Regions from separate parts of the Enterobacter sp. PL_is511 genome, predicted to be linked through region 2. Evidence: predicted binding sites of a transcription regulator. Region 2 holds the regulator's gene; each other region holds the start of a gene.
The links. The regulator PurR, encoded in region 2, represses purine synthesis genes. The targets are predictions, from matches to a motif close to CANGCAAACGTTTGCNTG.
Positions count from the first base shown of each region.

Region 1: cvpA (colicin V production protein) is a predicted target of PurR. The motif match lies at 2,676-2,693, and genes of this name have one in related genera.
Region 3: pyrD (quinone-dependent dihydroorotate dehydrogenase) is a predicted target of PurR. The motif match lies at 3,561-3,578, and genes of this name have one in related genera.

Region 1 is NZ_JBVPGP010000021.1:75,348-80,012, forward strand. It holds gene AC0TN7_RS09720 (UbiX family flavin prenyltransferase) at 1-491, opposite strand, end outside; gene purF (amidophosphoribosyltransferase) at 581-2,098, opposite strand; gene cvpA (colicin V production protein) at 2,132-2,620, opposite strand; gene dedD (cell division protein DedD) at 2,850-3,554, opposite strand; gene folC (bifunctional tetrahydrofolate synthase/dihydrofolate synthase) at 3,544-4,665, opposite strand, start outside.
Region 2 is NZ_JBVPGP010000024.1:1,153,147-1,157,811, forward strand. It holds gene punR (DNA-binding transcriptional activator PunR) at 1-567, shown strand, start outside; gene purR (HTH-type transcriptional repressor PurR) at 585-1,610, opposite strand; gene cydH (cytochrome bd-I oxidase subunit CydH) at 1,908-1,997, shown strand; gene AC0TN7_RS21095 (MFS transporter) at 2,161-3,327, shown strand; gene sodB (superoxide dismutase [Fe]) at 3,366-3,947, opposite strand; gene AC0TN7_RS21105 (C40 family peptidase) at 4,070-4,665, opposite strand, start outside.
Region 3 is NZ_JBVPGP010000024.1:700,804-705,468, forward strand. It holds gene ssuC (aliphatic sulfonate ABC transporter permease SsuC) at 1-742, opposite strand, end outside; gene ssuD (FMNH2-dependent alkanesulfonate monooxygenase) at 752-1,897, opposite strand; gene AC0TN7_RS18700 (aliphatic sulfonate ABC transporter substrate-binding protein) at 1,894-2,856, opposite strand; gene ssuE (NADPH-dependent FMN reductase) at 2,849-3,424, opposite strand; gene pyrD (quinone-dependent dihydroorotate dehydrogenase) at 3,673-4,665, shown strand, end outside.

The sequences.
Region 1 (4,665 bases), on a different contig from region 2:
TTAATCACGTCATCCAGCGAGGTCGGGCGATGATAAAATGCCGGTACCGGCGGCATGATGATGGCTCCCAGCTCCGCGGCCTGGGTCATCAAACGCAGGTGGCCAAGGTGCAGCGGCGTTTCCCGCACGCAGAGCACCAGAGGACGACGCTCCTTCAGCACCACATCCGCCGCGCGCGTGACCAGGGTGTCGGTATAGCTGTTCACAATGCCGGAGAGCGTTTTAATTGAACAGGGCAGGATAACCATGCCAGCCGTTTTAAACGAGCCTGAGGAGATGCTGGCGGCGATATCACGGGCATCGTGAACCACGTCCGCCATTGCCTGAACATCGCGCAGGGAGAGATCGGTTTCCAGAGAGAGGGTCTGACGCGCCGCCTGGCTCATCACCAGATGGGTCTCGACTTCCGCCACGTTACGCAGAACCTGTAACAGACGTACGCCGTAAATCGCGCCGCTGGCGCCGCTGAGCCCAACAATGAGTCGTTTCATGATTTTCGCCCTTACTGATTTCAGGGCAGACTGTGCAGGATTTTGCGGGGAGTTGCAAGTGAGGGCATTCGCCCTCACTTGCCGGAGCATCAACCTTCGTTGTGCATCTCTAAACTTTCGAGATCGTTCTGCATCTGGACGGCTTTCGCATCGTCGTTACGCAGCGAATCAAGATAGTCGAGGTACTGCTGGTCAACGTCTTTGGTCACGTAAATACCGTTGAACACGGAGCATTCAAACTGCTGAATTTCCGGGTTCTCGGCACGCACCGCGTCGATGAGATCGTTCAGATCCTGGAAAATCAGGCCGTCGGCACCGATGATTTGGCGAATTTCATCTACTTCACGGCCGTGAGCGATCAGCTCGTTGGCGGTTGGCATATCGATGCCGTACACGTTCGGGAAGCGAATCTCCGGCGCAGCAGAGGCCAGGTAGACTTTCTTCGCACCCGCTTCGCGCGCCATCTCGATAATCTGCTCAGAGGTGGTGCCGCGAACGATGGAGTCATCCACCAGCAGAACGTTCTTGTCGCGGAATTCCGCGCGGTTGGCGTTCAGCTTGCGGCGCACGGACTTACGACGCAGGTGCTGCCCCGGCATGATAAAGGTGCGGCCAACGTAGCGGTTCTTCACGAAGCCCTGACGGTATGGCTTGTCCAGAATGCGGGCGATCTCCAGCGCGATATCGCAGGAGGTTTCCGGGATAGGAATCACCACGTCGATGTCGAGATCGTCCCACTCGCGAGCAATCTTCTCGCCCAGCTTGGTGCCCATGTTGACGCGCGCGCTGTAGACGGAAATCTTGTCGATGAAGGAATCCGGACGGGCAAAGTAAACGTATTCAAACAGGCACGGGTTGCTGACCGGGTTGTCGGCACACTGGCGGGTAAACAGCTGGCCCTTCTCGGTGATGTAGACCGCTTCGCCCGGCGCAACGTCGCGCAGGAATTCGAAGCCCAGGGTATCCAGCGCCACGCTCTCAGAGGCAACCATATATTCAGTACGGCCATCGCCGAGGTCGCGCTTACCGAGCACCAGCGGACGAATGCCGTTAGGATCGCGGAAGGCGACCATACCGTGACCGATGATCATCGCAACGCAGGCGTACGCGCCGCGGATCTGACGGTTTGTCGCGGCAATCGCGGCAAAAATGTTGTCTGCTTCCAGCGGATAGTGACGGAAGTTATCCAGCTCGCTGGCGAACACATTGAGCAGGATTTCAGAATCAGAGGTGGTGTTAATGTGGCGACGTTTCTCTTCGAACAGCTTTTTACGCAGCTCATGCGCGTTGGTCAGGTTGCCGTTATGAGCAAGGGTAATGCCATACGGTGAGTTGACGTAGAAAGGCTGTGCCTCAGAGGCGCTGGAACTGCCAGCAGTAGGATAACGAACGTGACCGATCCCCATATTACCTTGCAGACGCTGCATATGGCGGGCTTCAAACACATCGTTTACCAGGCCATTCGCCTTGCGTAAACGGAAGCAGTTGTTTGCATCAATGGTGATGATACCCGCAGCATCCTGCCCACGGTGCTGAAGCACCGTTAACGCGTCATAAATCGACTGGTTTACCGGCATGAAACCGGCGATACCGACAATACCGCACATTCGTCTTTTCCTCGTTAAGCCACATCTCAGGGTTTATGCCCTGGGCAAAAAACTTGACGAGCTTTGCAGATAGTCAAAGAACCATCTGATGATGAAGCTGAACTCTGGAATGAGCTGCGATTTTTGCCAGTCTTCGCTTTTGGAGAACCCGGTGAAGGTATCCAGGAAGAACAGGATCGCGGCCACAATCAGCACGCCTCGTAATGCCCCGAAACAGATCCCGAGCACCCTGTCCGTTCCTGACAGACCGGTTTTCTCGACCAGCTGACCTATCACGTAATTCACGATAGCGCCGACAATCAGCGTTGCGATAAACAGCACCGCGATAGCGATTCCATTTCGGACCAGTTCATCTTCAAAGCCCGTGAACCAGACAGACAGGTAAGTGTAGTAATGACTGGCAACAAAGAAAGCACAACCCCATGTCACCAGCGATAACGCTTCACGAACAAAGCCACGGATCAGGCTAACCAGACAGGAAAAACCAATCACCGCAATGATGGCGTAATCAATCCAGACCATATGTGTCCCACGATTTAACGCCCTGTCATCCAGTTCGGGGCGAATTCTAACAGAAAAAGAAAACGTTTGCGTAGGGATTTCCTTCCCGCGCGTAAATAAAAAAGGCGCTGAAAAAATGTTCAACGCCACGGTCCATTTGACGTCTCTGTGGACGTCTGCTCCCCCCTCACCCCAACCCTCTCCCTCAAGGGAGAGGGAGCAAACCATTCCGGGAATGGGTAAGATCTTATCAGTTCGCGCTGTAGCCCATCACCACACCGCTCAGGCCGGAGATCTGCTTCAGCTCACCGAGCGAACCTTTAAGCTTATCTTTGGACGCTTCTGGCCCCACGAGGATACGGGTAATTTTACCCTGCACCGGCGTGGAAGGTGAAGTGTAAACACGATATCCCGCACTGCGCAGTTTGCTCACGACCTCGTTGACCTTATCGGCGTTTTTCAGCGCACCAAGCTGCACCACGTAGGCTTTACCCGTTGGGGCAGCGGCATCCTGCTGCGCCGGTTTTGCTGGCGGAGGTGTCTCTGACGCCGCGGCTAGCTGTTCTGCGGCTTTATCCCGCTGCGGTTTCGGCTGCGGCTGCGGCTTCTCAACCGGCTTCGGTTTTTCAACCGGTTTAGGCTGCTCGACCGGCACCGGATCGATATCGCTGTTGCTCGCTGCCGCCAGGCGAGACGGATCGAGCGATGGTGCGGCGGCATCGCCTGCACGCACCTCTTCCGCCGCCCCTTCCGGCGGCTGAGCAGGCAGCGCCTGCGTCGCCGCAGGCAGCATATCCGGCTCATCGCGGTCACCCGGCTTCGGCACCAGCGGAATAGCGGCAAACTCATCCTGATAATGCTTTTTCTGCCCGTCGAGCAGACCCGGGAGAATAATCACCCCGAGCGCGACCAGCACAATGGTTCCTGTTAAACGGTTCTGAAACTTACTCGCCACCGGTTCTCCCCGCGTCCATCACTTCCATGACATGTGCCACCGTGTGGAATGACCCACACACCAGCACGGTATCTTCTGGTTTAGCATCCGCCATCGCGGCATGCCAGGCCTGAGCCACGCTACTGTAGATTGCGCCTTTGCCGAGATGTTCCATCAGTTGCTCAGCCGTCGCGCCGCGCGGCCCCTCCAGAGGAGCACAATACCAGCTATCGACCACACTCTCCATGCAGGCCAGCGTCCCGCCGATATCTTTATCATGAAGCATACCGATAACCGCCAGCACGCGCCCGGTTTTTGGTAACGAATTGAGACGTCCCGCGAGATACGCCGCCGCATGGGGGTTATGCGCCACGTCCAGAATCAGGCGCGGTGATTCGCTGACGATCTGGAAACGCCCGGGCAACAGCGCATTCTTAATGCCGTCGCGGATCGCCTGCTCGCTGACCGTGAGGCCACTGGCGCGCAGTGCCGCCAGCGCGGTTGCCGCGTTCGGCTGCGGTACCTGCGGCAGCGGCAGGTTGTCGAGCGCGCCCTGCGCGTCGCTAAAGCGCCAGCCGTTATCCTGGACCTCGTACTGCCAGTCAACGTCGCGGCGCACCAGACGCGCGCCCTTCTCGTTCGCCACGTCAGCAATGGTATGCGGCATATCCGGCTCGCCAACCACCGCGGGCTTATTTGCGCGGAAAATACCGGCCTTCTCGCGGCCAATGCTTTCACGATCCGGTCCCAGCCAGTCGATATGGTCCAGCGCGATGCTGGTGACCACCGCCACGTCCGCATCCACCATATTGGTCGCATCAAGACGTCCGCCGAGGCCAACCTCAAGAATCACCACATCCAGCTGCGCCTGTTTGAACAGCCACAGCGCCGACAGGGTGCCGTATTCAAAATAGGTTAATGAGATCTCACCGCGTGCGGCTTCAATTTCCGCGAACGACGCCGTATGCGCCGATTCCGGCAGTTCGCGGTTCTGCACACGAACGCGCTCGGTATAGCGGACCAGGTGTGGCGAGCTGTACACGCCAACTTTGTAACCCGCGGCCATCAGGACAGATTCCAGCGTGCGGCAGGTCGTGCCTTTACCGTTGGTCCCCGCGACGGTGAACACGAA
Region 2 (4,665 bases):
CGTCATTTTTCAGATGTCGAGCTGCGGGTCTCGCAGGAGGTGTTCAACGGCGTCTGGGATGCGCTGGCGGACGGCAGGGCAGAGATGGCAATCGGGGCCACGCAGGCGATCCCGGTCGGGGGACGTTACGCCTTTCGCGATATGGGCATGCTGAGCTGGAAGTGCGTGGTGGCAAGCGATCATCCGCTGGCGGTGATGGAGGGGCCGCTCAGCGATGATACGCTGCGCAACTGGCCGTCGCTGGTGCTGGAGGATACCTCCCGTTCATTGCCGAAGCGTATCACCTGGCTTCTGGACAACCAGCGGCGGGTGGTGGCCCCTGACTGGGAATCGTCGGCGACGTGCCTCAGCGCCGGACTGTGCGTCGCGATGGTGCCCGTTCATTTCGCGCGTCCGCGCATCGATACCGGAGAGTGGGTTGAGCTGACGCTGGAGAATCCGTTCCCGGATGCGGCCTGCTGCCTGACCTGGCAGCAAAGTGATGTCTCGCCTGCGATGGCCTGGCTGCTGGATTATCTGGGAGACAGCGAAACGCTAAACCGGGAATGGTTACGGGAGCCAGCATAGCTGGCCCCGTAAAGCGATTAACGACGGTAGTCGCGGAACGGACCGTCCGCAACGGAACGGCGTTCGATAAGACGCGGGTGAACTTCAATGGACTGCGACTCTTCACGTTTGTTGACGATCCTGTCCATCAGCATATTGAAGGCCGTTTCGCCCAGCGAATCTTTCGGCTGGTGAATGGTGGTCAACGCTGGCGTGAAGAAACGCGCGTTACGCACGTTGTCATACCCGATCACGGAAATATCCTGCGGTACGCGCAGACCCAGCTCGTCGGCAGCGCAGAGCGCGCCCATAGCCATGATGTCACCCCCGCAGAAAACGGCGGTCGGACGGTGTGGCTGGGAGACGATCTGCTGCATTGCGCGGTAGCCCGACTCCGGCTCAAAGTCGCCCTGCACAATCCAGTTTTCCGGCACGTTGATCAGCGCTTCTTCCATCGCTTTCATAAAACCGGCCAGACGGCCCGCGCCGGTGTTGCGCTCCAGCGGACCGGGGATCACGCCAATCTCGCGGTGACCGCGTTCGATCAGATAACGACCGGCCATATAGCCGCCTTCAAAGGCATTATCGATAACGGAATCAGTGAAATCCGCGCGCGCTTCGCCCCAGTCCATGACCACCATGGGAATATGGCGATACTCTTCGAGCATCGACAGCACGGATTCCGGGTACTCGGAACACATTACCAGCAGGCCATCAACGCGCTTTTGCGCCATCATCGACAGGTAGGCACGCTGTTTTTCTATGCTGTTCCATGCGTTGCCCAGAATCAGGGTATAGCCTTTCTGGAAGCAGTTCTTCTCTACCGCTTCAATGATCTCGGCAAAATAGGCCGCTTCACTGCTAGTGGCCAGCAATCCAATGGATTTGGTGTGATTAACCTTGAGGCTGCGCGCAACCGCACTTGGCGAATAGTGCAGCTCTTTGATCGCTGCCCAGACGGCGTTGCGCGTCTCTTCCGCCACGAAGCGGGTTTTGTTAATTACATGTGATACGGTTGTAGTGGAAACGTTTGCGCGTTTTGCTACGTCTTTAATTGTTGCCATTAAATGTCACTCCAGACCATATCCTAAACTCCTGAAAAACTTGAAGGTAAACGTTTGCCTTCTCTCACCCTTATCACGCAATCTTGAATTGCGGCACGCCGGGAAAACGACACGGGACGTCAGGAGGGGGTCAATGGCCGGTACGCTAATAAATTTAGCGTGGAATTTTGTCCTATCTTGATGAAAAGGGGAAGAGGTAAAGTGTTTATCAGCCTAAATCCAGGAAGATTTTTGACGTAAATTATGCAAAAATGAGCAGGCTCACTTTTCGTGGGGGGATTAAAAGGAGAAAAATTGATGAGTTCCGATCTGAAGTTTTCGCTGTTCACCACCGTTATTGTGCTGGCTCTGATTGTCGCGGCCGGTCTGACGGCTGCGCTGCACTGATTTACGCGGAGGGAGAGCCTTCTCCCTCCCGATCGACCCGATTGTTACTTCTCTGGCAAAAATCTTTTGCCATTTTGTTAACTTCTCATTTTTTGTGATTGATGTCATGCTTTCCGCTTCTTTGTTCTGTGTCACCACATGACACGGCATCCGGAGTTGACGCATGAAAATCAATTTTCCCCTGCTGGCCCTGGCGATTGGCGCTTTTGGGATTGGCACCACTGAATTCTCCCCGATGGGGTTACTGCCCGTCATCGCCCGCGGCGTGGACGTCTCGATCCCTGCGGCAGGGATGTTAATCAGCGCCTATGCTATCGGCGTGATGGTGGGGGCGCCGCTGATGACGCTTCTCCTTTCGCACCGCGCGCGCCGCAATGCGCTGATTTTCCTGATGGCGATTTTCACCCTGGGTAACGTGCTTTCGGCCATTTCGCCGGACTACACCACGCTGATGCTGTCTCGTATTCTGACCAGCCTTAACCACGGCGCGTTCTTCGGGCTGGGATCGGTCGTGGCTGCCAGCGTGGTGCCAAAACATAAGCAGGCCAGCGCCGTAGCAACCATGTTTATGGGGCTAACGATTGCCAACATCGGCGGGGTGCCTGCGGCAACCTGGCTGGGGGAAGCGATCGGCTGGCGGATGTCCTTCCTGGCAACGGCCGGGCTGGGCGTGGTCGCGATGGTGGCGCTGTTCTTCTCCCTGCCGAAAGGCAGCGCGGGTGAACGTCCTGACGTGCGCAGAGAGCTGTCGGTGCTGGTGCGCCCGCAGGTCCTCTCCGCGCTGCTCACCACCGTGCTGGGGGCAGGGGCGATGTTTACCCTCTACACCTATATTTCACCGGTATTGCATGACATCACCCACGCAACGCCTCTCTTTGTGACCGCGATGCTGGTACTGATAGGCGTGGGCTTCTCGATCGGCAACTATCTCGGCGGGAAATTTGCCGACCGTTCCGTGAGCGGCACGCTGAAGGGCTTCTTAACCCTGCTGATTGCCATCATGATTGCCATTCCGTGGCTGGCGCGTAATGAGTTTGGGGCCGCGATCGCAATGGTCGTCTGGGGAGCCGCCACCTTTGCCGTGGTGCCGCCGCTGCAGATGCGCGTGATGCGCGTCGCGCATGAAGCGCCGGGCCTCTCATCGTCGGTCAACATCGGCGCCTTCAACCTGGGCAACGCGCTCGGTGCGGCGGCCGGTGGGGCCGTGATTTCAGGGGGACTGGGGTACAGCTTTGTGCCGGTGATGGGGGCGATTATTGCCGCGCTCGGCCTGCTGCTGGTGATGATGTCGGGTCGTAAACAGCCTGAAGCAGCCTGCGCTGCGGAATAAACCAAAAACGCAGAAGGGCGAACCCTTCTGCGTGTCTCTTACGCGGCGAAGTTCTTCGCGACAAAGTCCCAGTTAACCAGTGCCCAGAAGTGCTCCAGGTAGTTCGGGCGCGCGTTGCGGTAATCAATGTAGTAAGCGTGTTCCCATACGTCCACGGTCATCAGCGGCTTAGCGCTGGTGGTCAGCGGGGTGCCTGCGTTAGAGGTGGACACGATAGCCAGTTTGCCATCCGCCTCTTTAACCAGCCACGTCCAGCCCGAACCGAAGTTCTTGATGGCTGCATCGGTAAATTTCGCTTTGAAATCCGCGAAGCTGCCAAAGGCGGCGTTGATAGCGGTAGCCAGTTCACCGGCAGGTTCGCCACCGGCGTTTGGCGCCAGGCAGTGCCAGTAGAAGGTGTGGTTCCACACCTGAGCCGCGTTGTTGAATACGCCACCCTCTGAGCTGCGGACGATCTCTTCCAGCGTTTTGCCTTCAAAATCGGTGCCCTTGATCAGATTGTTCAGGTTAGTGACGTACGTCTGGTGATGCTTGCCGTAATGATATTCCAGGGTTTCCGCAGAAATGTGCGGTGCCAGGGCGTCTTTTGCATACGGTAGTGCAGGTAATTCGAACGACATTGCTTCTCTCCTTATTGTATTTTGCGTTGCCAATAACCACACAGACAACAAGGACAGGATAGCAAATTGAAAGGGTATGCAAAAGAGGAACTTACCCTGCCACGGGTGTGGCAGGGCAGGGGTTAGCGAATGGTTTTCGGCGTCATCACGCGACGTGCGCCGACGTAATGGCGTACCCAGTAGTCTTCACTGAGAGAGGTGATCTGAATATCCTGGCCGCTACGCGGTGACTGGATGAATTTTCCGTTACCGACATAGACGCCGACGTGGTCAGCCGTGCCGCGACCCTGAGTGCGGAAGAACACCAGATCGCCGTTTTCCAGCTCACCGCGGTCAACCGGTGAGGCATCGCGCAGGTGGTACATCTCATTAGCGGTACGAGGAATGCGGAACTTGACCAGATCTTTATAGGCGTAATAGACGAGGCCGCTGCAGTCAAAGCCGGTACGCGGCGAGCTGCCACCCCAGTGATAGGGTTTGCCAATCTGCCCCATCAGTTTGTTCATCGCGGTTTTTTGCGCTTTCTGTACGCGCACCTTATGCACTTCCGCTATTTTCGTGACCTTCGTGCATTTCGCCTTGTGGCCTTTACGCGTGATGCATTTTTCAGTAACAAGGTTAGCGGCGGTTTGCGAAGCTTTACTTTTGGCGGAGTGGGCAGTACGGGAAGGTTTGGTTTTCGTCTTGCTGGAAGCGGTCTGTTTCGTCTGAGCCGGTG
Region 3 (4,665 bases), 450 kb from region 2:
TGCGCTCCAGCCACTGGGCGCTAACGTCGGCGAGTTTGCCGAGCAGGGCATACAGAATGATGGCAACCACCACCACGTCCGTTTGCAGGAATTCGCGGGCGTTCATCGCCAGGTAACCAATGCCTGAATTGGCCGAGATAGTCTCTGCTACAATCAGCGTCAGCCACATCAGGCCGAGCGCAAAACGCACCCCGACCATAATGGAGGGCAGGGCGCCCGGCAGGATCACGTGTATAAAGAGAGAAAAACCCGATAAGCCGTAGCTGCGCGCCATCTCCACCAGACCGCGATCGATATTGCGGATCCCGTGCCAGGTGTTGATGTAGATCGGGAACAATGTGCCCAGCGCCACGAGGAAGATTTTGGCGCTCTCATCAATCCCAAACCACAGGATAACCAGCGGGATCAGCGCCAGATGCGGCACGTTGCGCAGCATCTGAATAGAGGTATCCAGCAGCCGCTCGCCCCAGCGGGAAAGGCCACTGATCAGGCCCAGAACCAGACCGATGCTGCCGCCGATGGAAAACCCAATCACGGCGCGCCAGGAGCTGATCGCCAGATGCTGCCACAGCTCACCGCTCACGCTCAGCGACCAGAACGCTTCTACAACGCCCTCCGGGGAGGGCAGAATACGGCTCGACAGCCAGCCGGTGGACGACGCGAGCTGCCAGAGTGCCACAATGCCGACGGGTAAAAACCACGGCGCGGCGCGCAGCAGCCATTTTTGTGAGGTGGCAGACATGGTCACTCCTTAGCTCTGTGCGGCTTTGCGTGGAATAAACTCGTTCGCCACGGCTTCGCCCTGAAGCTGAAGCCGCTGCGGCTGTGGAATTTCCGGAATGGCGACATCCAGATGCGGGAATAACAGCTCGCCCACCTTGTACGCCTCTTCCAGATGCGGATAGCCGGAGAGAATAAAGCTGTCGATGCCCAGCTCGGCGTATTCATTAATTCGCGCGGCCACGGTCGGGCCGTCGCCGACCAGCGCTGTGCCCGCACCGCCACGTACCAGGCCGACGCCCGCCCACAGGTTCGGGCTGATCTCCAGGTTCTCGCGCTTGCCGTTGTGCAGGGACGCCATTCGGTGCTGTCCGACGGAGTCGGTTTTGGCAAATGCAGCCTGGGCTCTGGCGATCGTTTCATCATCCAGATGCGAGATCAGGCGGTCCGCCGCCTGCCAGGCTTCTTCATTGGTTTCGCGAACAATCACATGCAGGCGAATGCCGAAGCGCACCTTGCGGCCATGGGCGGCCGCCTTAGCGCGGACCTGGGCAATTTTTTCTTTCACCAGCGCAGGCGGTTCGCCCCAGGTCAGATAGAGATCGACCTGCTCTGCCGCCAGATCCTGGGCCACATCCGACGATCCGCCAAAATAGAGCGGCGGGCGCGGCTGCTGCACTGGCGGGAAGTAGAGTTTCGCGTCGCGAACGTGGATATGCTTGCCTTCAAAGGTAACGGTTTCACCTTCCAGCAGACGTCGCCAGACGCGGGTGAACTCGGCGGAGGCTTCATAGCGCTCGGTATGGTCGAGAAATACCCCATCGCCCGCCAGCTCCTGCGGATCGCTGCCCGTCACCAGGTTAAACAGGGCGCGGCCGTTGGACAGTCTGTCCAGCGTTGCCGCCTGACGCGCCGCCACGGTGGGGGAGACAACGCTCGGGCGTAACGCAACCAGGAACTTCAGACGCTGGGTGACCGGGATCATCGACGCGGCCACGAGCCAGGCATCTTCACATGAACGTCCGGTCGGGATCAGCACCCCGGTGAAACCGATTCGGTCCGCCGCCTGCGCAATCTGCTGCAGGTAGCCGTGGTCAACCGGGCGCGAACCCTCTTCTGTACCAAGATAGTGTCCATCACCGTGGGTGGGTAAAAACCAGAAAAGATTCAGACTCATGATTTAGCTCCTTCTTTGCCTGCGGGCTGCCAGATGCGTTCGCGAATAGTGACCTGTTTCGGCACCAGGTGGTTTTGATAGAAAAGGTCAGCCGTTTGTTGCTGAAGCGCGGCGACGTGGGCGTCCACGGGCGTGATGGTGGTCGGTGGACGGTGGTTGAGATAGCTCGCGATCACCAGCTCAGGTAAGCCCATGGTTTTCGCCAGCAGGGTAATGCTCTCCTGGCGCTGGGTCTGGGTCAGCGCATCGGCCTGGGTAAAGGTATCCAGTACGCCCTGAATAAATGCGCCGTTCTTTTCCGCATAAGGACGTGCGGCCAGATAGAACGAACCGGTCTGCTTCAGCGTGGTGCCGTCTTTCAGCACGCGAACGCCGCCCTGCAGTAATGCGGCGGAGTAGTACGGATCCCAGATGGCCCAGGCATCAACGTTCTTCTGCTGGAATGCGGCGCGCGCGTCGGCAGGCGTCAGGTAAACAGGTTGAATGTCAGTGAACTTGAGTCCGGCTTCTTGCAGGGCACGCAGCAGCAGGTTGTGTGAGCTGGAACCTTTCTGGAAAGCAACTTTATGCCCTTTAAGATCGGCGACGCTTTTAATGTCGCTGTTTTCTGGCACCAGAATCACTTCGGCCTTCGGTTTGGGCGGCTCAACGCCAACATAGACGAGGTCCGCTCCCGCCGCCTGGGCGAATATCGGCGGAATATCACCCGTACTGCCGAGATCGATACTGCCGACGTTCAGGGCCTCCAGCATCTGCGGGCCAGCCGGGAACTCCACCCAGGAGAATTTGGTGTCCGGGAAGCGTTTTTCCAGAAGCTGGTGGCTTTTCGCCAGCACCATGCTGACGCTGCCTTTCTGATAACCAATGCGTAAACTTTCCGGAGCCGTTTCGGCGGCATGGGCCAGCGAGGAAAGCGCCATCAGACCTGCCAGGCCGATACGGGTTAACGTTTTAAACATGTGCGACTCCTTGAGGCTGACCAAACGCCGGCGCCTGGATATCCCTGCGGTGCAGAGCATGCCAGAAGGTTTCCAGGGCAGTATCGAGGCGGGTTTGCAGGTTCGGCGTAAAATGAGGTTTATGTTGATAATCGATAACCTGGGAGTCATCGGCGAAAACGCCGTGGAGGATCTCCTGCGCTTTCAGCGCGTTGAGCACCGGCTTCAGGGCATAATCCACGGCCAGTAAATGGGCAACCGTACCGCCCGTTGCCAGCGGCAGCACGACTTTGCCGTCCAGGGCACGTTCCGGAAGCAGATCGAGCAGGGTTTTCAGCGCCCCGGAAAAAGAGGCTTTATAAATGGGCGTTGCCACAATTAGGCCGTCAGCGCCGTTAAGCTGCTCGATGAGCGTTTTAAGCGCAGGGCTGTCGAAACGGGCATAAAGCAGATCTTCAGGTTCGAAGTTATGCAGGTTCCAGTGGCACACTTCCACATCCAGGGCATTGAGTTTTTCGCGGGCATATTCCAGCAGGGCGCTGGAGCGCGAAGGGAATCGTGGACTTCCGGCCAGGGTAATGACGCGCATACTTCCTCCTTATAACTAATTGTTTGCTTTTATCTAAAATTCATAACAATTTTCAGGAGTGTGACACCGCGCGGTTATTCCACTAAATGATTTATCTGCAATTAAAATGCGAAAAAGTGCATAAGAAATAGACAGGGAGGTAAACGATTGCGTTTTACGCTGATTTTTTGCCGCAGGTCAATTCCCTTTCGCGCGTGGATCGCCCATAATCCCCTCCCGGTTTGCACACCGGGAATCCAGGAGAGTTCATGTACTACCCCTTCGTTCGTAAAGCTCTTTTCCAGCTCGACCCTGAGCGCGCTCATGAATTTACAATGCAGCAATTACGTCGTATTACCGGAACGCCGCTGGCCGCTCTTGTGCGTCAGAATGTGCCGGAAAAACCTGTGCAGTGCATGGGTCTGACCTTTAAAAATCCGCTGGGTCTGGCGGCTGGTCTGGACAAAAATGGCGAGTGTATTGATGCCCTGGGCGCGATGGGCTTTGGCTCTATTGAAATCGGGACCGTCACGCCGCGCCCGCAGCCGGGAAATGACAAGCCGCGCCTGTTCCGCCTGGTTGAAGCCGAAGGGCTGATCAACCGTATGGGCTTTAATAACCTTGGCGTTGATCACCTTGTTGAGAACGTTAAAAAAGCCCACTTTGACGGAATTCTGGGCATCAATATCGGCAAAAATAAAGACACGCCGGTCGAGCAGGGTAAAGATGACTATCTGATTTGTATGGAAAAAGTCTACGCCTATGCCGGTTATATTGCGGTGAATATTTCTTCACCCAATACTCCGGGGTTGCGCTCCTTACAATATGGCGAAGCGCTGGACGATCTTCTGGGCGCCATTAAAAATAAACAAAATGAACTCCAGACGATCCACCATAAATATGTTCCGGTCGCGGTTAAGATCGCCCCGGATCTTTCTGCCGAAGAATTGATCCAGGTTGCCGACAGTTTAGTTCGCCATAATATTGATGGTGTGATTGCAACCAATACCACCCTCGATCGCTCCCTCGTGCAGGGAATGAAAAACTGTGACGAAGCGGGTGGGTTAAGCGGACGTCCGGTACAATTAAAAAGCACCGAGATTATTCGCGCCCTGTCTGCGGAATTAAAAGGACGCCTGCCGATTATTGGCGTCGGTGGCATCGACTCCGTGATTGCTGCGCGCGAGAAGATGGCGGCGGGTGCGTCACTGGTGCAAATCTATTCCGGCTTTATTTTTAAAGGACCGCCGCTGATTAAAGAA